Regions from separate parts of the Pseudoalteromonas sp. MT33b genome, predicted to be linked through region 2. Evidence: predicted binding sites of a transcription regulator. Region 2 holds the regulator's gene; each other region holds the start of a gene.

The links. The regulator MetJ, encoded in region 2, represses methionine synthesis genes. The targets are predictions, from matches to a motif close to TAGACGTCTAGACGTCTA.
Positions count from the first base shown of each region.
Region 1: the regulator MetJ is predicted to act here: its motif matches at 5,213-5,230, upstream of H3302_RS03590 (methylenetetrahydrofolate reductase).
Region 3: the regulator MetJ is predicted to act here: its motif matches at 5,562-5,579, upstream of metK (methionine adenosyltransferase).

Region 1 covers NZ_CP059831.1:763,300-770,465, forward strand. The annotation lists gene H3302_RS03565 (ATP-binding protein) at 1-351, opposite strand, end outside; gene H3302_RS03570 (response regulator transcription factor) at 348-1,037, opposite strand; gene H3302_RS03575 (DUF3019 domain-containing protein) at 1,037-1,438, opposite strand; gene H3302_RS03580 (DUF3581 domain-containing protein) at 1,975-2,676, shown strand; gene H3302_RS03585 (DEAD/DEAH box helicase) at 2,770-4,005, shown strand; gene H3302_RS03590 (methylenetetrahydrofolate reductase) at 4,211-5,167, opposite strand; gene H3302_RS03595 (pitrilysin family protein) at 5,425-7,166, shown strand, end outside.
Region 2 covers NZ_CP059831.1:3,112,887-3,120,052, forward strand. The annotation lists gene metL (bifunctional aspartate kinase/homoserine dehydrogenase II) at 1-3, opposite strand, end outside; gene metB (cystathionine gamma-synthase) at 8-1,273, opposite strand; gene metJ (met regulon transcriptional regulator MetJ) at 1,497-1,817, shown strand; gene H3302_RS14075 (malic enzyme-like NAD(P)-binding protein) at 1,940-3,181, opposite strand; gene rpmE (50S ribosomal protein L31) at 3,706-3,921, opposite strand; gene priA (primosomal protein N') at 4,168-6,348, shown strand; gene H3302_RS14090 (SPOR domain-containing protein) at 6,366-6,896, shown strand; gene hslV (ATP-dependent protease subunit HslV) at 6,977-7,166, shown strand, end outside.
Region 3 covers NZ_CP059831.1:656,175-663,340, reverse strand. The annotation lists gene H3302_RS03165 (VWA domain-containing protein) at 1-703, shown strand, start outside; gene H3302_RS03160 (NRAMP family divalent metal transporter) at 809-1,981, opposite strand; gene hpf (ribosome hibernation-promoting factor, HPF/YfiA family) at 2,240-2,596, opposite strand; gene H3302_RS03150 (pyrimidine/purine nucleoside phosphorylase) at 2,779-3,090, opposite strand; gene tkt (transketolase) at 3,422-5,413, opposite strand; gene metK (methionine adenosyltransferase) at 5,681-6,832, shown strand; gene H3302_RS03135 (diacylglycerol kinase) at 7,114-7,166, opposite strand, start outside.

The sequences.
Region 1 (7,166 bases), 1.2 Mb from region 2:
AGCGAGCCAGTCATTTTTACTTTGTGAAATAAGCGTAATAGGGCCGACTCTTTGTATTGCGCCATTATCGCTCTTCAAATAAACAAATTGTTGGCCGTTTTCATTGACACTGATAATGCCATCTCTGTCGAATGATGCCTGTAAAGAGTCAGGTAAAATTAACTCATTTTGATTAAATGCGTTAATACGCGTGTCTTTATGTTGAGCGATGAGTGCTAATTCATCCACACTGAGTTGAATACTAGGGGTTTGCTCTAAGAAAAACTGATTATAGAGTTGGCCAAATGCAAGCACTAAGGCAATTAAACTTACGGTGATGATTAAATAAAGTTTAAAAAACTGCTGCTTCATATTTCTGAAATATCCAAGCTGTATCCTTTACCTCGCACAGACTTGATATCTAAAGATTCTTTATGATCTTTAATGGTTTCTTTTAGTTTTTTCCTGAGTCGACTGATTTTTAAATCGATAGCACGGTCAAGTCCGTCGTACTCACGACCGATAATATGTTTGAACAAGACTTCACGTGAAACGGGTTGTGGTGAGTTTTTGGCAAGGTAGGCAATAATTTCAAATTCACTGTCGTTCAGGTTAAGCGCTGTGTTATGGAAAAAGATATCTCTTTTTTTATTATCGATGCGCAAAATATCGTTTTGCTTAGAAAAGTTATCTTGGCCAACAGAGTGGGTAATAATGGTTTTAATTTTGGCCAGTAGTAATTCAGGCTTGATTGGTTTTAAAAGATAGTCATAGGCGCCCAAATCTAACCCTTTAATTTGTGATTGCACTGAATCTAAGGCGGTTAAAAAGATCACCGGACAGCTGAACTTTTCTTTCAGCTGCGAAATTAGTTCAAAACCATTACCATCTGGGAGCATTATGTCGCAGATAATAAGTGATGGAATAAAGGTAATTTCGCTTTGGCGATATGCCTTTGCAGTATTAAAAACATCAATTGTGTAGCCATGCTTCAATAAATACGTTTGAATTAAGCTAGCTAGCTTTACATCATCTTCAATTAAAAAAATATGGTGCATTATAAACTCCAGCCAAAACGCCGTTTAATACGATAATCTTTAGCTTCATAGTTTGCTATTGAAAGTAATTGTTGTTGAACAACTTCATTGTTTATCGGATTTATTAGTTTAACAGTCAGCGGGTGCTCGGTTTTTATTATAAATTTTTCAATAATTAAGCCGTTTTGTGTATAGCACTGTGTGTACTGTGGGCGTTGTGTTACCTCTAAGCAAAGTTCTTTAAATGGGGCTAACCTAAAGTGAACTTGAATATTAAATTCACATACTTTTTGTTTTGTATCTGTTACACACACAATGGGTGATACTTTAAAAAAAGGCTGGTCTGTACTTTCATCGGCCAGCAAATTTGCTGAAAAGCACAAACATAAAAACAGTAATGACCAGCTTAATCGGTTTATCATTTAACCAAGCCCCTGTTTTCTAAAAGTCTTTTTTTCAAAGTAATATTAACCATTGAACGTTGGTGTAACGTACCTATCTCAATATGAGAGCTCATTTTTATGCCGCTTATTATAATTATGATTATGCAGCCTATGAGTGGCAATTACACGATAAAAAACGTGTTCATCATACCTTATTTACCGTTCCCGCCACAAATAGCACTAAGAACTGCCAGCGCTTTCAGACCTATTTGTGTTATTGTCGCCACTTCTAAGTTAGCGCCTTGTTTTAAAATAGAATCTGAATTTATATTTAGTTAAAATTAATAACTTTTCATTACGCTCTGGCGCTGCTTTAGTGTTCACTATTGTTGTTCATTTGTTAACTGTTGCGTACAAATTGATACAAAGTTCATTTTAGATATAAAAACCAACATTTTAGTAATTGTAGCTAAACTCTCGCTGAGCGTGTGACATATATTTAACAGATTCGACCTCTCCTATAAATTTTTCTGGTAGTATAGGCAGGTTATAAGCAGTTTAAGCAGTGAACAATTATGTTAAGTCCATTTTATCAGCAACATGCTGATTACGTCTCTATTACTCGTGAGCAAGGCTGTCGTTTTGCTAAGTCCGTGGCAGATGACTTTAATCCGTTACACGACAAAGATGCCAAAAAGTTTTGTGTACCTGGCGATTTACTTTTTTCGCTTGTACTCAGCCGTTACGGGATCAGCGAAAAGATGGAATTCACTTTTGCTGGTATGGTTGATGAGACATCAAAGCTCTCTTTTCCAGAAGGCGCCGATGAATTTGATATCACTGATGGCGATAAAGTAATGCTTAAAGTGAAACGTGAGGGTGCGGTCAGTCAATGTCCAGATTTGATCAATAGCTTAATTAAAAACTACGTTGAGTTTTCTGGTACCACTTTCCCGCATGTGATCATTCCATTAATGGGTAAGCAAGATGTAATGATCAATCCAGCACGACCTATGGTTATCTATGAGTCAATGCTCATTAATTTAGACCGACTTGATATTACGTCACCAGCGCTGCAATTCGCGGAGCCTGATTTCACTTATACAGGTAAGCGAGGAAAAATCACCTTACGTTTCGATTTATTAGAAAAAGGTGAAAAAGTCGGGTCAGGCGAAAAGCACATGGTGGTGTCAGGTATTCGTGAATACTGCCAAGCAACCGTGGATGATCTGATTGCGTTTTATAATCAACGCAAAGAAACACTTAAACCTGCATAACGGCAACGCTTGTAAGAAAAGGCGCTAAGGCGCCTTTTTTGTTTTTAGTGTTGCGCGTACAATAGACGTTTTACAGTAATTGTGCACCCTATCATGTCAGTAACCAGCTTTTCAGAGTTAAACCTTGCGCCTGAACTCCTTTCAGCATTGCAAGCAGAGAATTATCACACCCCAACGGCTATTCAAAGCCAAACTATCCCGCTTATTTTAGCCGGGGTTGATGTTATGGGAAGTGCACAAACAGGCACGGGTAAAACAGCTGCCTTTGTTTTACCATTGCTTAATAACTTATTGCGTGAAGAGCCGCTGCCCGAGGCTGTAAAAGTTTTAATCCTGACACCAACGCGAGAGCTTGCACAGCAAGTATTTGCCAGTGTTGAGCGTTATGCAGCTAATACACCTATTAAAGCTGCGCTTGCTTATGGCGGCGCCAGTATTGGCCCACAAATTAAAGCCATTAAAGGTGCGCAAGTTGTGGTGGCTACACCGGGACGATTACTTGATCATGTGATCAAAGGGAGCATTAAATTATCTGCCATTAGTGCCCTTGTTTTTGATGAAGCAGATCGTATGCTTGATATGGGGTTCATTGATGAAATAAAGCGTATTCTTCGTCATGTTCCAAAACAGCGCCAAACCTTACTCTTTTCAGCCACATTTGATGACAGCATTTTTGAGCTAAGTAAACAGTTGTTGAATGATCCTAAGTTAGTTGAGGTTGATAAACGCAATTCGGCTGCTGTTGAAGTTGAGCAGATTGTGTATGCGGTTGATGAGGATCGTAAACGCGAACTCGTTTCACATATGATCGGCATGAAAAATTGGCAACAAGTACTTATATTCACCCGCACTAAACAAACGGCCGATAGTCTGGCAAAAGAAATGTGTAAGGACGGCTTAAAAACGGAGTCTATTCACGGCGATAAAAGCCAGGGGGCGCGAGACAAAGCGCTGCAAAATTTTAAGACGGGTGTCACTCGAGTACTTGTCGCTACAGATGTTGCGGCGCGTGGCCTTGATATCGCCTCATTAAAGTATGTGATTAACTACGAACTACCCTATGTTGCAGAGGACTATGTTCACCGTATAGGGCGGACAGGACGAGCGGGTGAAACAGGGTTGGCCATGTCATTGGTGAGTATTGATGAGCAATGGTTACTGGATGAAATTGATGTTTTATTAGATACACGCTTAACACCACAATGGCTGCCAGGGTACGAGCCTGATTTAACAAAAGAGCCAAAACAAGTCCGAAAAAACACGAATAAGGCACGACGCTCTCGTGACAAAAAACGTATATTAGGGCAAAAAAATCCTAGGCGCCGATAGATTAAGCTGTATCAGTGCTAATTTAAGGGAGCCTAAATTAGCACTAATCAACACGCTAATAGCATAAAGTCGTGTGTACATTAGCTTGGTGAACAAAAGCGTTTAATGAACTGTCATGCTTATCCGCATTTCTTTGCTAGCGACCACGTTTTCTTGTTTTAAAATCGCTGTTAATTAAACGTATTGGTATAAATGCGCACATTATTTAAGCGATTTGTTTTTCAGCTAGGTTTAATTCCATGGTTGCTTTAAGTAAGCGGTAAAGATTAATTGACGCATCAATTTCTTCTTTACGGTTTGTTAAGCTCTCAATATTTAAACCAAGTGGCACCGCTAAATGTGCGCAGCTTTGTAATATGAGGTCAAGATTCTCACGGCAAATGCGTACTGACTCACTCAATGGATTTGCAGAATCAAGCATGCGCCATTTTGTTGCCTCCGGTACAGAGATACCCAGCCACTCCATAAAATCTAACGTTTTCTCACCACCACAGGGTGTAAACGTTAAAATTATACGCTTAGGTGCGATGCCTAACGCTTTGCAGCTACGTGCATAGCTAGTGATTAAATCAATGGTTGCTTGTGCGTTGTACACGGCTTGTGAAATAAAAAACTTACAACCTTGCTCTGTTTTTTCTAATAGACGGTCATGCTCGTTACGTTTGCTTGCATGGCGTTCAGCAATAGTCACACCGCCAAGAAACACATCATTGTCTTGCTTAGCAAGGGTGTTATAAGCATCCGGTAAACTTAGTTTGATATCGCCATGCGAAGATGGGCTACCTACCAAGACTAGGTTTTTTAAATCAAACTCATTACGTGTTTCGTGTAGCCAATCGGTAAATTCAGCTTCACCGCGCTGGGCAACACTTTTGTAGGTAATAACATCTAAATGAGAAAGGCTACGCAACAAATGGCTGTACTCACGTGGGTCTACGGTTTCTTTAAATGGAAACGGACGCGGCTTTTCTGTACGGCTGCTTTCATCTTGAATGTCGTAGATAATGACACCATCGTATTCAATTTCATGAAGGCGACCCAATAATTTTTGTGCAATGGTTTCAAGCATGGCTTTATCAGTGCCTGATTTAGGCGGTGTGGTACCAATCAGGTATACACCCTGATTGGTGTCTTCAATTTTCTCTTGTAGTGATAAAGCCATAATCCTCATTCCAGCTCGTGCCTGCGTCTATGGGAAATAATATAGCAGCCATTTAGACGTCTAGATAGATTTTTCTGTTGAAAGTTTTTCAATGAGCATGAATTTAATTCAAGTTGCTGGTGAGGTGTTATCTTAAATTGACACACCTGTTTACATTAATTGTGCCCTTGACCCTCATATTTTCCAGTACTTTCATGCATAATCAAACACAACTGATTATGAGAAAAATAACTAACAAGTAAAATTAAAGGATCATTATGACATTTAGATTATTAGCGACCAGTGTTGCTGTAACGCTTGCTCTTAGCGGGTGTGCGACGAATTCACAATCAAATATGGTTAAAGAAGTCGAAATAGAACAGGTTGTCAGCCAAGAAGATAACCGTGTATTTAGCCAAGATTACGTTTTAGAAGAACTAGAAAACGGTCTTCGTGTCATGGTGGTAAAAACGGATTACCCCGATGTTGTTTCATTACAAATTCCCGTGTCGGTAGGCTCTCGTAACGAAGTAGAAGAAGGCAAAACGGGCTTTGCTCACTTTTTTGAGCACATGATGTTTAAAGGCTCAGAAAAATTCCCACAAGATGTGTATTCAGATATTTTAAAAAATTCGGGTGTTGATAACCGCGCGTATACTACTAATGATTACACCAACTATCATTTAAATTTCTCAAAAGAGCACCTTGATAAAGTGCTTGAAATTGAAGCTGATATCTTTCAAAACCTCACGTACAGCGAAGAACAGTTCCGTACAGAAGCCTTAACAGTGAAAGGTGAGTACTTAAAAAATAATGCCAGTCCAATTCGTAAATTGCTTTCAGCAGTGCGTAACGAAGCATTTGAGAAACATACTTATAAACACACCACGATGGGCTTTTTTGAAGACATTGAAGCCATGCCAGATCAAATGGCTTACGGGAAAGAGTTTTTCGCAAAATTTTATAAACCAGAATATGTATCGTTGGTCATTGTTGGTGATGTCGACCCTCAAGAAACCATGGCAATGGTGAAAAAACATTGGGGTAACTGGAAAAAAGGTGATTACCAAGCCGATATTCCAGTAGAGCCAAAGCAACAAGCGCCAAAATATATTCATGAGCAAAATGACGGTTTACCAGGCCATTGGTTACTCGTATCGTATAAAGGCACTGCGTGGGATCCAACGCAAAAAGATCGCGCCGCACTTGATTTAATCTCACAGCTTTATTTCTCAAATAACTCAGCGCTTTATCAAGAATTGGTGGTTGATAAGCAAATCGCGAGTCAAATGTTCACTTATAATCCTGATACAAAAGATCCGGGGTTATTGCATGTCTTTGTAAAAGTAGAAAACGAAGCCGATCTTGCAAAAGCACGTGATGCCATTAACCGCACATATGTACAAGCACGCACTGAGCTTGTTGATGCCCAAAAACTGGCAGACTTAAAATCAAATTTAAAATACAGCTTTATCAATGGGCTTGATTCATCGCAATCAATCGCCTCGACACTTGCAAGCTACATGCATTTTGAGCGTGATCCAGAGGTAATCAATCAGCTCTATGCGACTGCCGATAGCATCACCCCAGAAGACATTAAAGCGATAGCGAATAAATACTTTGTTGATTCAAGCCGTACTACAGTGACGATGTCGGCTTTAGATAACGTGGCAGGATTTGAGCAAGAAGTTGACCTAAACGCAGCCGTTGCAAGTACAGAACAAGCGCCAACAGAGCGTCATTTTAAAGTGCTCGATAAAACCAACAGTTCACCATTGGTTGATGTTAACTGGTTATTTAATACCGGTGCCGCGGCCGATCCAGCAGGTAAAAAAGGCGTCGCCGCATTAACGGCAGCCATGCTTGCGAAAGGTGGCTCAGAAACGATGAGCTATAAAGACATTCAAAAAGCGTTATACCCACTCGCGGGTAGCTTTGGGTATCAAATCGATAAAGAGATGATTTCGTTGCGCGGTCGTGTACACAAAGACAATGCGGCACAGTGGTATGCGCTTGTGAG
Region 2 (7,166 bases):
CATTTTTCTACCACAATGCCGTATGTGCTGGCGTTAACTTAAAAGTGCTGCTTTGTTGCGTATTGGCTTGCGTGTGCGTTTGCTTCGCGTTGCTCTGAGTGGCTTGCTGCCCCTGACCTGGTTTAACTAAATTGAAAACACGGTCTAAATCGGCAATTAAATCTTTTACATCCTCAATGCCAACAGAGATACGAATTAACGTATCACCCACCCCTGCTTCTAAGCGAGCTTTTGCCTCCATTCCAGCATGAGTCATGGTCGCAGGGTGACAAATTAAACTCTCAACGCCCCCCAATGATTCGGCTAAGCTAAACTCTTTAAGGCCTGTTAGAAAAGCCGCAGCATCATTAATGTCGCCTTTAATATCAAAACTCACCATGCCACCAAAACCGCGTTGCTGTGCTTTAGCGAGCGCATGCTGAGGATGAGAAGCGAGACCGGGATAATATACTTGGCTCACAAACGGTGAATCTTCTAAATATTCTGCAATTGCAAACGCATTCTCTTGGTGCTGTTTTAAACGCACATTTAAAGTGCGTAAACCACGCAGAGTAAGATAACTATCAAACGGTGCACCCGTAATACCAATATTATTTGCCCACCAAGCCAGTTCATCACCCAACTCTTGCGTTGCTGCAATAACAGCACCGCCAACCACATCAGAGTGACCGTTAATGTATTTAGTCGTTGAATGCACGACTATATCAACACCAAACTCAATCGGGTTTTGCAAGGCCGGCGATAAAAACGTGTTATCAGCCGCAACAAGTGCACCGGATTGTTTAGCAATGGCGGTAATCGCTTTAATATCTGTTAGGCGTAAAATGGGGTTACTGGGTGTTTCAATCCAGATCAGTTTAGGTTTTATCGCTAAGATTTCTTGGTGATTTTCAGCTTTTGTTAAATCAAGCACTTTTAGTTTCAGTAAACCGCGCTTCTCTAATGAGGTAAATAAACGATAGCTACCGCCGTAACAGTCATGTGGAATAACCAAGGTATCATCGCTATTCAAAAGCTGTGTCGTTAAGTGAACAGCCGCCATGCCTGTCGCAGTAATAATGCCTTTAGCTCCGCCCTCTAGTTCAGCGAGTGTTTCGGCTAAAATATCACGGTTAGGGTTACCACTGCGGCCATAGTCATATTGGCGCTTAGTATCAAAATCAGCGAACGAATAAGTGGTTGATAAGTAAATTGGTGGAACGACTGCACCGTGGTGTTTATCGGCTTCAATGCCATGACGAACAGCAATCGTCGCTTTATTTTTTTCACTCATTTCATCACCTACTTAGAATTGGATGTTTAGACGTCTAAAAGGTTAGATGATCAAATATGAGAAGTCAAAGCATTTATCGCCATTACATAGAAGTTTATACATTTACACGACTAGATGGCTAAATAACTAGTATTTGACTATCTTTTTTAAAGCGATAGAATTTCCGCATCTTGCGCTGTGGATAAGGCGTAAACAACTGACAACCGAGGCAACGAAACAACTTATGGCTAAATGGAACGGTGAATACATTCACCCATATGCAGAACACGGTAAAAAATCAGAGCAAGTAAAAAAAATTACCGTATCAATTCCGCTGAACGTATTAAAAGTATTAACTGATGAGCGCACGCGTCGTCAGATTAATAATCTTCGTCATGCCACTAACAGTGAGCTACTGTGCGAAGCCTTTTTACACGCTTTTACAGGTCAACCATTACCGAATGATGACGACCTTCGTAAAGATAACCCTGAAAAAGTACCTGAAGAAGTAAAAAGAATTATGCAAGAAATGGGGTTAGATATCCCCGTACTTGATTCAGAGTAAATATTTCGGCCACCGGATCGTAGCCGATTTCTCAGACATAAAAAAACTCAGCCTTGGCTGAGTTTTTTATTTGCAGTTAGTTATACCTACCCGCTTAATCAAACGAATAGGTACCTAATTATTTAACGCATGTAGTTTTCTGGCATGTCAATTTGCGCCACACCAGACTCAACGGCTGCTTCTGCAACAGCACGTGCAATACGTGGTAATAAGCGTGGGTCCATTGGTTTTGGAATAATGTACTCAGCACCAAACTCAAGTGAATCAACACCCGACGCCTTAAGCACTTCGTTAGGCACAGGCTCTTTCGCAATACTACGAATAGCATGCACCGCTGCAATTTTCATTTCATCATTGATTGATGTCGCACGCACATCAAGCGCACCGCGGAAAATGAATGGGAAACACAATACATTATTAACCTGATTAGGGTAATCAGAACGCCCTGTTGCCATAATTAAATCATTACGTGCACCGTGTGCAACAGCTGGCGCGATTTCTGGATCAGGGTTTGAACATGCAAAAACCACCGGCTTATCTGCCATCAGTTTTAAATCTTCAGCGGTTAATAAGTTAGGGCCAGATACACCAACAAATACATCAGCATCGGCTATCACATCTTGCAAAGTGCGCTTATCGGTATTGTTAGCAAATAGCAATTTATACTCGTTTAAGTCATCTCGACGTGTATGGATCACGCCTTTGCGGTCAAGCATATAAATGTGCTCACGCAATGCACCACATTTAATAAGTAGTTCCATACATGCAACCGCTGCTGCACCGGCACCTAAACACACGATAATCGCGTCTTCGATATCTTTACCCTGTACTTCAAGCGCATTTAGCATGCCTGCTGCTGTTACGATTGCAGTACCATGTTGGTCATCGTGGAAAACAGGGATGCTACAACGCTCAATAAGCGCTTTTTCAATTTCGAAACACTCTGGCGCTTTAATATCTTCTAGGTTGATACCACCAAACGTATCGGCAATATTTGCAACAGTATTAATGAAGTCTTCTGTCGTGCGGTGTTTTACTTCGATATCTATCGAGTCTAAACCTGCAAAGCGTTTAAATAAAAGTGCTTTACCTTCCATCACAGGTTTTGATGCAAGCGGACCTAAATTGCCTAAGCCTAAAATTGCGGTACCGTTTGAAATAACCGCAACCATATTACCTTTGCCGGTGTATTTATAGGCATTTGCTGGATCGGCTGCTATCTCACGGACGGGCTCTGCGACACCTGGACTATATGCTAGAGCGAGATCATTAACCGTTTCTGCTGGTTTAGTTAGTTCTACACTAATTTTACCTGGAACGGGGTGAGCGTGGTAATGTAATGCTTGTTCACGAAAATCTGACATAACGCGATAGTATCCTGCAATAAGTTAAAAAGTGAGAGGGCTTGCATCTGTACGATACCTGTAATATATAAAAATTCCAAGTATTATCAGGTCTATCCTGTTATATGCTATATCGCTTAATTTTAAAGGATTTCCCAACAATTTCTGCACATAGTTTTAATTCACAACAGATAAAAATTCATCTATTTGTGGCCATTTAAGCACCTGTTTTTGTATTTTATAGGCACGAACACAGCAAATAACCGAAACTTAGCAAAATGAGCAACTTTAACGAACTTAACAGCATTTATAGGTGAAGTTCATATAAATTGTTACTTTTTACAACTTTTGGAATCATTTATATCATTCAAAATATAGCGAAGGGATCACTATTTGTCTGCATTATTAGCGATATATTGGGCATAACAAGCAGAAATAGTTATGCACATAAAGCGTGTAGGCATGGGATATAAAAAAGAATGGGTCTGAATTTCAGGCATAAAAAAAGCACCCAAAGGGTGCTTCTTTCAACTAAACAGCAGATATTACTTCTTGCTGCTAAGTGCACCGAAGCGCTTGTTGAAACGATCAACACGGCCGCCAGTGTCTAAAATCTTTTGCTTACCAGTGTAAAACGGGTGACACTCAGAACATACGTCTAAGTGGATGTCTTTACATAAAGTAGAGCTAGTTTCGAATTTGTTACCACATGAACAAGTTGCAGTGATAGCTTCGTACTTAGGGTGAATACCTTCTTTCATAGGAACCTCTAGTTAAGGCCGCATCGCTCTCCAAACCCGAAGTCTGGCACCATACGTCGTTAATACAATTAATAGGTCGCGTATTTTATAGCTCAAGCAGCCTCTCGACAAGCTTTAAATTCATCTTTAGCTAAAAAAATAAACAAGTCATCAAACGTTCAGTATTTGTTGGTAGGTTTTTAGCACTAATTTTAGTACATTAGCAACACACGCTATTTTTTCTATTCTTAATTCAGTTGAGTTGTTATGCACTTTGTAGAAGTTGCCATAAAAGTCCCTTTACAGCGTACCTTCGATTATAAAGTTGAGCAGCTGCTACATAGCCCTGAGCTGCGAGTAGGCATGCGTGTGCGTGTGCCTTTTGGCTCTCAAAAAAAGATAGCAGTCGTACTGGCAATCAAAACCAGTACCGATGTACCCGAAGATAAAATTAAAGCCATTATTGATGTTATAGACGATGCCCCTATTTTATCTGAGCAACACTTAGCACTGCTAAAATTTACTGCTCGCTATTACTGCTACCCACTTGGTGAAACAATTCATACAGCGCTTCCAGCGGCACTACGCCAAGGTGAATGCCCAGACAAAACCAGTATAAATATGGTTGAACTCACCGACAAAGGTGCAAAATTACCTTCACTCAAAGCAAAAACACAACTTAATTTGCTGAAGCAGCTAGCGCAGTCAGGCAAGTCATCTTTAACCGAATTAAAAGCACTCGGCTTTAATAAAAAAACCATTGATAGCTTGCTCGAAAAAGAACTCATTAAACAGTTTATCGAACATGATAACCAATGGCAGCAACGCGCCCCAACAATTGGCAGTAAACCAACCCTAAACAAAGAACAAGCCGTTGCATGCACAACGATTAATCAAGCAAGTGGGTTCACCTGTTTTTTACTTGAAGGCGTTACCGGCAGTGGTAAAACAGAAGTGTATTTACAGTGCCTTGAAGAGGTTCTAAAAAAAGGCCAGCAAGCACTGGTGTTAGTGCCCGAAATTGGGCTAACACCACAAACCGTTAATCGTTTTCGCCGTCGCTTTCCCGATACCCCTATTATGCTTTGGCATTCAGCATTAACCGACAACGAGCGCTTGCAAACATGGCGTTTCTGCGAAAAAGGCAGCTGCGCCATTGTTATCGGCACCCGTTCGAGTATTTTCTTACCTTTTTTATCACTTGGTATGATCATTGTTGATGAAGAGCACGACAGCTCGTTTAAGCAACAAGATACGCTGCGTTATCATGCTCGCGATTTAGCAGCCTACAGAGCTTATCAACAGCAAATACCCTTGATACTAGGTAGCGCAACTCCCGCTCTCGAAACGTTACATAAAGCAATAAATAACAAGTACCAACTATTGAGCTTAACGGAGCGTGCGCAAACCAGCACTGATAACCAATTTCACTTAATGGATATGAAAGGCCAACCCGAACAAGCCGGTATTGCCCATGCAAGTTTGGCCTATATGCGTCAACATCTTGAGCGCGGCAAGCAAGTCATGGTGTTTTTAAATCGACGCGGCTTTTCTCCCACACTCATATGTCATGAGTGTGGCTGGTTAAGTGAGTGCTCACGTTGCAGTACCAGTGCCACATTCCACAAAGCAATTGGACAAATGATCTGCCATCATTGCTCCGAGCAGCATGCAGTGCCCCATCAATGCCCCGATTGTGGCAGCACACAGATTTTTCCTAATGGTAAAGGCACGGAACAAATTGAAGAGTTTTTAGCAGAAACTTTCCCTGATATACCCATTAGCCGCATTGACCGAGATTCAACTCGTCGTAAAGGCAGCTTAGAAAAAGCCCTCGACGACATAAATCAAGGGGGGGCGCGTATTTTGGTGGGCACGCAAATGCTTGCGAAAGGCCATCATTTTGCCGATGTCAGTTTAGTGCTTATTTTAGATGTTGATAGTGGTTTGTACTCGTGTGATTTTCGCGCTACAGAACATTTAGCACAGCTTGTCACTCAGGTTGCAGGCCGTGCAGGACGCAGTGGTGAACCGGGACAAGTACTGTTACAAACTCACTTTCCTGAGCACCCACTATTGCAAGATTTAGTGAATAATGGCTATCAAGATTTTGCGCGCTATGCCCTTGCAGAACGAGAAGATGCTCAGCTCCCCCCCATAACAAACATGGCAATTGTGCGTGCCGAAGGACATAACATAAATCAAGTCATGGATTTTTTAACTGATTTGGTTCCTGTCCAGAACATATCTGGTATACAATTGCTCGGACCGATCCCTGCGCCATTGGAGCGTGTAGCAGGTAAATATCGGTTTCAGTTACATATTCAAGCGCTGGAGCGCTCCCACTTACACCAATATTTAGCGCAAATGGTTGACTATATAAGCACCAGTAAATTAGCGCAAAAGGTGCGTTGGAGCTTAGACGTTGATCCAATAGATATGATTTAAAGGCCAATAAAAAAGTCATGGCACAACACGATTACATAAATAAAAAACCATCAAATCGAAATAATAAAAAACAAGCCCCGGCAAAAAAGCCGTTCCCTATTGTTCTTGTCTTTGTCGCCCTTATTTTGCTGGGTGGGTTTGGGTATGGTTTATGGTATATCAAACATAATGCCGATCCTGAACTTGTTGAGCAGCAAGCTAATCCAACAAAATCAGAAGAAGAAAAGGTTATTCCAAAACCGAAACCACCCGAGTTTATTAAAGAAATAAAAGAACACGAAATTCAGGTTGAAGTAAAAGAGATTGAGCAAAAAGGCCCTTATGTAATGCAATGCGGCTCTTTTAGAACGCTGGAACAAGCTCAAACCTTAAAAGCGAAGATTGCATTTGCAGGCTTAGTGTCTGAAGTTAAACGCGTAGAAGGCAGTAATGGCATTTGGTATAAAGTGCGTTTAGGCCCTTACGAAACCAAACGTCTGGCAGAAAGCGACAAAAACAAACTCAAGCGCATTAAAATAATGGGCTGTGGAATTTGGCTTTGGACTTGATTTTAGCTCATTCACCCATATAAACACCTCATCAATCGCTTTTTACGAGCGGCTTCGCCGCTCGATGATGAGGAATAATCATGACTACTATTGTAAGTGTTCGCCGCGACGACAAGGTCGTTATTGGTGGCGATGGCCAGGTTTCACTTGGTAACACCGTAATGAAGGGCAACGCCCGCAAAGTTCGACGTCTTTATAATGGCAAAGTAATCGCTGGTTTTGCTGGCGGTACTGCTGATGCCTTCACCCTTTTCGAACGCTTTGAAAGCA
Region 3 (7,166 bases), 1.1 Mb from region 2:
TAACCGCCGTGCTGTAAAAGTATGGGATAAACGGACATACCGCAACCTGGACAGTGACCGCGAAATTGGCTCTCGCACCATTAAGCTCGCGCTTAAAAAACTGCGTAAATTTGCCCGCACCGGGGCTAGCGACACTCTCGATTTAACCGAAACCATTCGTGCTACTGCAAAGCAAGGTGGCATGCTCGATGTAAAAATGGCACCCGAGCGCCACAATGCTGTAAAAGTGCTGATGTTGTTTGATATTGGCGGCTCAATGGATGATTACATTCATACCTGTGAGGAGTTATTTAGTGCTGCACACAGCGAATTTAAGCACCTCGAGTTTTACTATTTTCATAATTGTTTATACGAACATGTTTGGCAAGACAACGAGCGCCGCCATTCAAACGTGATTGATACCATGACCTTGATTAACAAGTTCACCAGTGACTACAAGGTCATTTTTGTTGGCGATGCCACCATGGGTCCTTACGAAATAGCCTACCCTGGTGGCAGTGTAGAACATTGGAATGAGGAACCCGGCAGCGCCTGGCTAAACCGCATAACAAATCACTTTGATAAAGTCGCTTGGCTCAACCCACAACCCGTTGAGCACTGGCGTTACTATCAATCGATTGATTTTATAAAACAGTTAATGAACAACCGTATGTATCCACTCACCTTAGATGGCATAAGTAATGCGATTAGGGAATTGAGTTAGCCTAGATTGTAGGCGCGATTTTATATCGCGCAATACTAAAAATTGACTTGGGATCAACCCACTGCTGACACACAATGATGCTGGATTTCACTTCGTTCAGGCAAATTAGGTAAACTTCCAAACCAAAAACACCAACGCAAAGCCCACTAAATAAACCAAACCTAGCCAGCTTAGAGTCCGAATTAAGGGGGAATGCACAATACTTGGCTCTGAGCGCACTAAACTAAAGTTAAGCCATGCAAATACTGGGGTGGTAACAAAGGCGAGAGTCATGGCAAACGTAAGCATTGGGCCAAGTGCCGATTTAAAGAATAAAATGATTGCCATACCAGAAAATGCTTGCAGTAAAAGCCACATATTTAAACTGTGTTTAGACTGTTTTACAGGCAGTAATTTGTGCGATTCATTTAAGGTTCTGGCGTAGCCGTCAAGCACAGTAAGCGTGGTGCCAAACATACATAAAAAAGCGATACCCGACACCAATGGCCTTGCCCACTCTCCCATTGTAAGGGCGTACATATCAATAAGCTGTTTAGCAAACGCCACCCCACCTAATTGCACGGCTTGTACGTGTCCGTATTGCACTAATACACCTAGCGAAAAAAACACCAAAGCTAGGGCTGCTGTAAGCCAGTAGCCTAAATTAAAATCAAATAAACCTTGCTGCTTAGTAATAACTTGTTGCTGCTGCTTTTCTTTTAGCCAAAGTGAACTAATCGCTGAGATTTCAATAGGAGCTGGCATCCAGCCCATTAGCGCCACCATAAAGCCAAGCATTGCAAGCTCATACGGCGACGGGCCCACGTAGTCAACTGGAGCCATAAGACCATTATTAATTGCCACCACCAAAGCAGCCACAGTTGTAACAGTAAGCAGCCCCATAATGATTTTAGACACGTTATCGAGCGCCTTAAAATGCCCCAACAACAAAATAAGTAAACAAACAGCCAAAATAATCCAACACAACAAGGTCACCGAAATGGTGATCGGCAGTGCGTAATGTAATAGGCTGGCTGTTAAAAGTAGTACCCCTGCGGTATTCACTACTGCAGCCACAATATTTAACGCAATAAAACTGTAAAAGTAACCCGGCCCTTTTTGCTTGTAGCCCTCAACTAAACTTTGTTTAGTTGCAAGGGTGTATTCCATACCAAATCGAAAGAATGGGTACTTAAGTACATTCACAACAATGATTAGCCAAAATAGTTGCCAGCCAAATAACGAGCCAGCCTGCGTCGACGCCACCAAATGTGAGCCACCAATCGCCGCTGTGGCCATTAATATGCCAGGGCCAAGTGCATTAAGTTTAGATTGCCAATGTGATACTGCTGATTGCATATGCTTTATGTGTTTTATTCTTAGTTACAAGCAACTTACAGCGTTTTAGATGAGATTGGAAGACACTCCTCGCTTCTGAGTTCTAGGATTAAGTTGTCAGTTTATAAAACCAAAAAAGCCAAACATATTTATGTTTGGCTTTCTCTTGTTCGAGGTTTTGCGCTAAATTTTTGTGGCTAACACTTAGCGTCTAATTTATTAGCTTAAATTCATTTCTTGAATAATCTCATGGGCGATTTCCGGCGTTGTGCTCACCGGTTTTTCATGTAGTTTAGCTTTCATTTGCCCTTTACGATGTTTTAGCGATGCATCGAGTTTTTTAGCTGCATTTGCAAGTGCTGGGTACATCACTTCATCTTCTCCTTTAACTGATAAACGTGCACCTTCATAAATAGTGCTGATCTCAGCTTGATACTTGTGATGTTCTTTTGAAAGAATAATATCGAGAGATATTAACGATGGAAAATGGCTAGCAATTTTTGAGAATTTCTCGTTGATATGAGCTCTAACAGCCTCAGTAACGTCAACATGATGACCAGAAATATTAATCTTCATAGGGTATCCTTTTTTCTTGTTACCTCATAGTTAGTATTGGGGGCGATTTGAATTAACACAAGCGAAAATCAAAGATAATTAGTAATTGATTGTAACCACACATGATTTAGATCATGCTCTGCGGATAAAATATGCAAAAGCCCGTATTACACGGGCTTTATAGAAAGGTTATCAACTGCTCATTAAGTGTACGAGCAACAATAATCAGCAAAGTCAGTTACTTTTACGCGGAAGGTAACGTTGGCGTCTACATTAAACGAATCTCCAGCCTTCATGGCTTGCCACTCAGTTTCGCCTGGCAGTAACACTTGCCACTCTCCCGCAAGTAACTCCATGTGCTCTTTTTGATTTGTGCCAAACTCAAATTCTCCTGGTTGCATAAAACCTAATGTTTTAGTACTGCCATCGGCAAAAAGTACAACACGGCTCGAAACTTTACCATCAAAATAGACATTCGCTTTTTTTACAACACTTACACTGTCAAACTGAGTCATACTCACTCCTGTTATGTTTTATAATCTTCTTTATTTCAGCCTGCCCGAATTTTAAGTAAGCAGCAACTGAAGATTATTCAATTAACCTCTATATGTGAGCTGATTTTTTATTATCTTTTATACACTGAGCAATTAAAAAAACAAAGAGAGTGCCTATGTGTTCACCAAAACACTAATAACGCCCCCTACGGTATTAAGTACCCAAGTAGCAGTGATAATTATTGCTGATCTGTCGGGTATGTATCGAATCTTTTGACTGGCAGCAAAAATCCATAAAAAAGCCCGCGCAGTGCTAAGACCGCGCGGGCTTTTAAATTTTAGCGACTAAAGCTTAGAACAAAGCGTTTGCTTTGTTTACGATGTTTTCAACCGTGAAACCAAAGTGCTTGAATAACTCACCAGCAGGTGCTGACTCACCAAATGTCGTCATACCTACTACTGCGCCATTTAGGCCTACGTATTTGTACCAGTAGTCTGCAATGCCCGCTTCGATAGCTACGCGGCGTGTTACGCTTGCTGGTAATACGCTTTCTTTGTAGGCTGCGTCTTGCTCATCAAACAAGTCAGTTGAAGGCATAGAAACCACACGTACTTTTTTGCCTTGTGAACGAAGCTCTGCAGCGGCGTCTTGTGCAAGCTGTACTTCTGAGCCCGTTGCAATAAGGATAAGCTCAGGCTCACCATCGCAACTCAGTACGTAACCACCTTTTTTCACATCGCTTAACTGTTGTGCAGTACGCGTTTGTTGCTCAAGACCTTGACGTGTGAAGATCAATGACGTTGGGCCATCTTTACGCTCAATCGCTTGTTGCCATGCAATTGCAGACTCAACTTGGTCACACGGACGCCAGTTAACAAGGTTAGGCGTTAAACGCATGCTTGCAATTTGCTCTACTGGTTGGTGCGTAGGGCCATCTTCACCCAGACCAATTGAATCGTGCGTGTATACAAAAATGCTTGGTTGCTTCATTAATGCAGCCATGCGTACCGCATTACGCGCGTATTCCATAAACATTAAGAATGTTGCGCCGTAAGGAATAAAGCCTTTGTGCAGTGCAATACCATTCATAATTGCCGACATACCAAACTCACGTACACCGTAGTAGATGTAGTTACCGCTTGCGTCGTCTGCTGTTACGCCTTTTGAACCATCCCAAATTGTTAAATTTGAACCAGCAAGGTCAGCTGAGCCGCCCATAAACTCTGGTAATAATGGACCAAATGCATTCAGTGCATTTTGTGAAGCTTTACGTGTTGCAGGGTTTGCAGGGTTTGCTTGCAGCTCTTCGATGTACGCTTGTGACTTTTCAGCCCAATCTGCTGGCAATTCGCCATTTGTACGACGCTTAAATTCTGCTGCTAGCTCTGGGTGTGCATTTGCGTATGCCGCAAACTTTTCGTCCCAGTTTGATTCTAGCTGTTGGCCCTTTTCTTTTGCGTCCCATTCGCTGTAGATATCAGCTGGGATTTCAAATGCTTCGCCTGTCCAGCCTAAGAACTCACGTGCCGCTTTGATCTCATCATGACCAAGTGGAGCACCATGACAGTCATGACTACCCGACTTATTAGGTGAACCGTAACCAATCACTGTTTTACAACAAATTAATGATGGCTTGTCGGTAATGCTACGTGCTTCTTCGATTGCTGCGCGGATGGCCTCTGGGTTATGGCCATCAACATCACTCACTACGTGCCAGCCATATGCTTTAAAACGTGCAGGTGTGTCGTCGCTGAACCAACCTTCTACTTCACCGTCGATAGAGATGCCGTTGTCATCCCAAAACGCAACAAGTTTACCCAGGCCTAATGTGCCCGCTAATGAACAGGCTTCGTGAGAGATACCTTCCATTAAACAGCCATCACCCATAAACGCGTAGGTAAAGTGATCAACGATGTCGTGGCCTTCACGGTTAAATTGAGCAGCAAGCGCTTTTTCAGCAATTGCCATACCTACCGCATTTGTGATCCCTTGGCCTAATGGGCCCGTAGTGGTCTCAATACCTGGTGCATAGCCATACTCTGGATGCCCTGGTGTTTTTGAATGCATTTGACGGAAGTTTTTAATTTCTTCAAGTGGTAAGTCGTAACCACTTAAATGTAGTAGAGAATAAATCAGCATCGAACCGTGGCCATTTGAAAGAATAAAGCGATCACGGTCTGCCCACTCTGGGTTCGTCGGGTTGTGCTTTAGATAATCGCGCCATAGTACTTCTGCGATATCTGCCATGCCCATAGGGGCTCCAGGGTGGCCAGAGTTGGCCTGTTGTACTGCGTCCATTGATAAGACGCGAATAGCATTTGCAAGTTCTTTGCGAGATGGCATGAATTCTCCTACCTTTAATGTATTTGCGCTGGTTGTTTGTTAAGCCCCATTCTTACTTATTGTATGGGTGCAGTGCAATTAAAAATCCGTATTAAATGGGTCTATTACCACTGTTTATTAAGAACGAAATGTTATTAGTAATTTAAAATAGACGTCTAGGCGTAAAATAACTATGCAAACATAATTGTTTTAGATAAAATACGCCCCTTAATTTTTTAGCGCTATTACCGACGTTAGTGAAGCGCAATATTTGTGAGCAGAAATACAATGGCAAAACATTTATTTACTTCTGAATCTGTATCTGAAGGTCATCCGGATAAAATCGCGGACCAAATCTCTGACGCGGTTCTAGATGCTATCTTAGAGCAAGATTCTCATGCCCGTGTTGCATGTGAGACTTACGTTAAAACTGGTATGGTTATGGTGGGTGGTGAAATCACTACTAGCGCGTGGGTTGATATCGAAGAAATTACACGTAAAACTGTACGTGAAATCGGTTACACGCATTCAGACATGGGTTTTGATGCTGACTCGTGCGCAATCCTAAACACTATCGGTAAACAATCTCCAGACATCAACCAAGGTGTTGACCGTGCACGTCCAGAAGACCAAGGCGCGGGTGACCAAGGTTTAATGTTTGGTTATGCATGTAACGAAACAGACGTTTTAATGCCTGCACCAATCACGTATTCACACCGTTTAGTTCAGCGTCAAGCGCAAGTTCGTAAAAGCGGTGAGCTTAACTGGTTACGCCCAGATGCAAAATCACAAGTAACATTTGCATATGAAAATGGTAAGCCGGTAGGTATTGATGCTGTTGTTCTTTCAACGCAACACTGTGATTCAATCTCACAAAACGACCTAGTAGAAGCGGTAATGGAAACCATCATTAAGCCGGTTCTTCCAGCAGAGCTTATCTCTAGCGCAACGAAATTCTTCATCAACCCAACTGGCCGTTTCGTTATCGGTGGCCCAATGGGTGACTGTGGTCTGACTGGTCGTAAAATCATCGTTGATACATACGGTGGTATGGCGCGTCACGGTGGTGGTGCTTTCTCAGGTAAAGATCCATCAAAAGTTGACCGTAGCGCTGCATACGCGGCACGTTACGTTGCTAAAAACATGGTTGCTGCGGGTCTTGCTGACAAGTGTGAACTTCAAGTTTCTTACGCTATCGGTGTTGCAGAGCCAACATCTATCAGCATCGAGACATTTGGTACAGGTAAATTAGAAGAAGCACGTCTAATCGAATTAGTGCGTGAGCACTTCGACCTACGCCCTTACGGCTTAATCCAAATGCTTGATCTTGAGCGTCCTATCTATCAACCGACTGCCGCTTATGGTCACTTCGGTCGTGAAGAGTTCCCTTGGGAGCGTACAGACAAAGCAGACGCACTTCGCGCAGCTGCTGGCCTGTAATAGGGTATACAGACTGAAAAAGCGCCATTTTGGCGCTTTTTTTGTGTTTAATTTTTTACTCTAAATTTTTATACCATTGCGCTTAAATAAGTGGTCTATTTTTAGGCAATAAAACCGCATTGATAACAAGGCAAAAATTTAGTTATTTAGTTGTTCTCGGCAATTGCTCCTGCATTGCTCTACCTCCTGCATCCATGCTGTCGTAAATCAGATATTTTTAACGCAGATAGCGACTGGTTTCATCGCTCAAAATGATTAAGTATTATTGCGATTGGTATTAATTACAGTAACATCATTATCTTTTCATACACCGCCACCAGCCAAACCAGTGCTA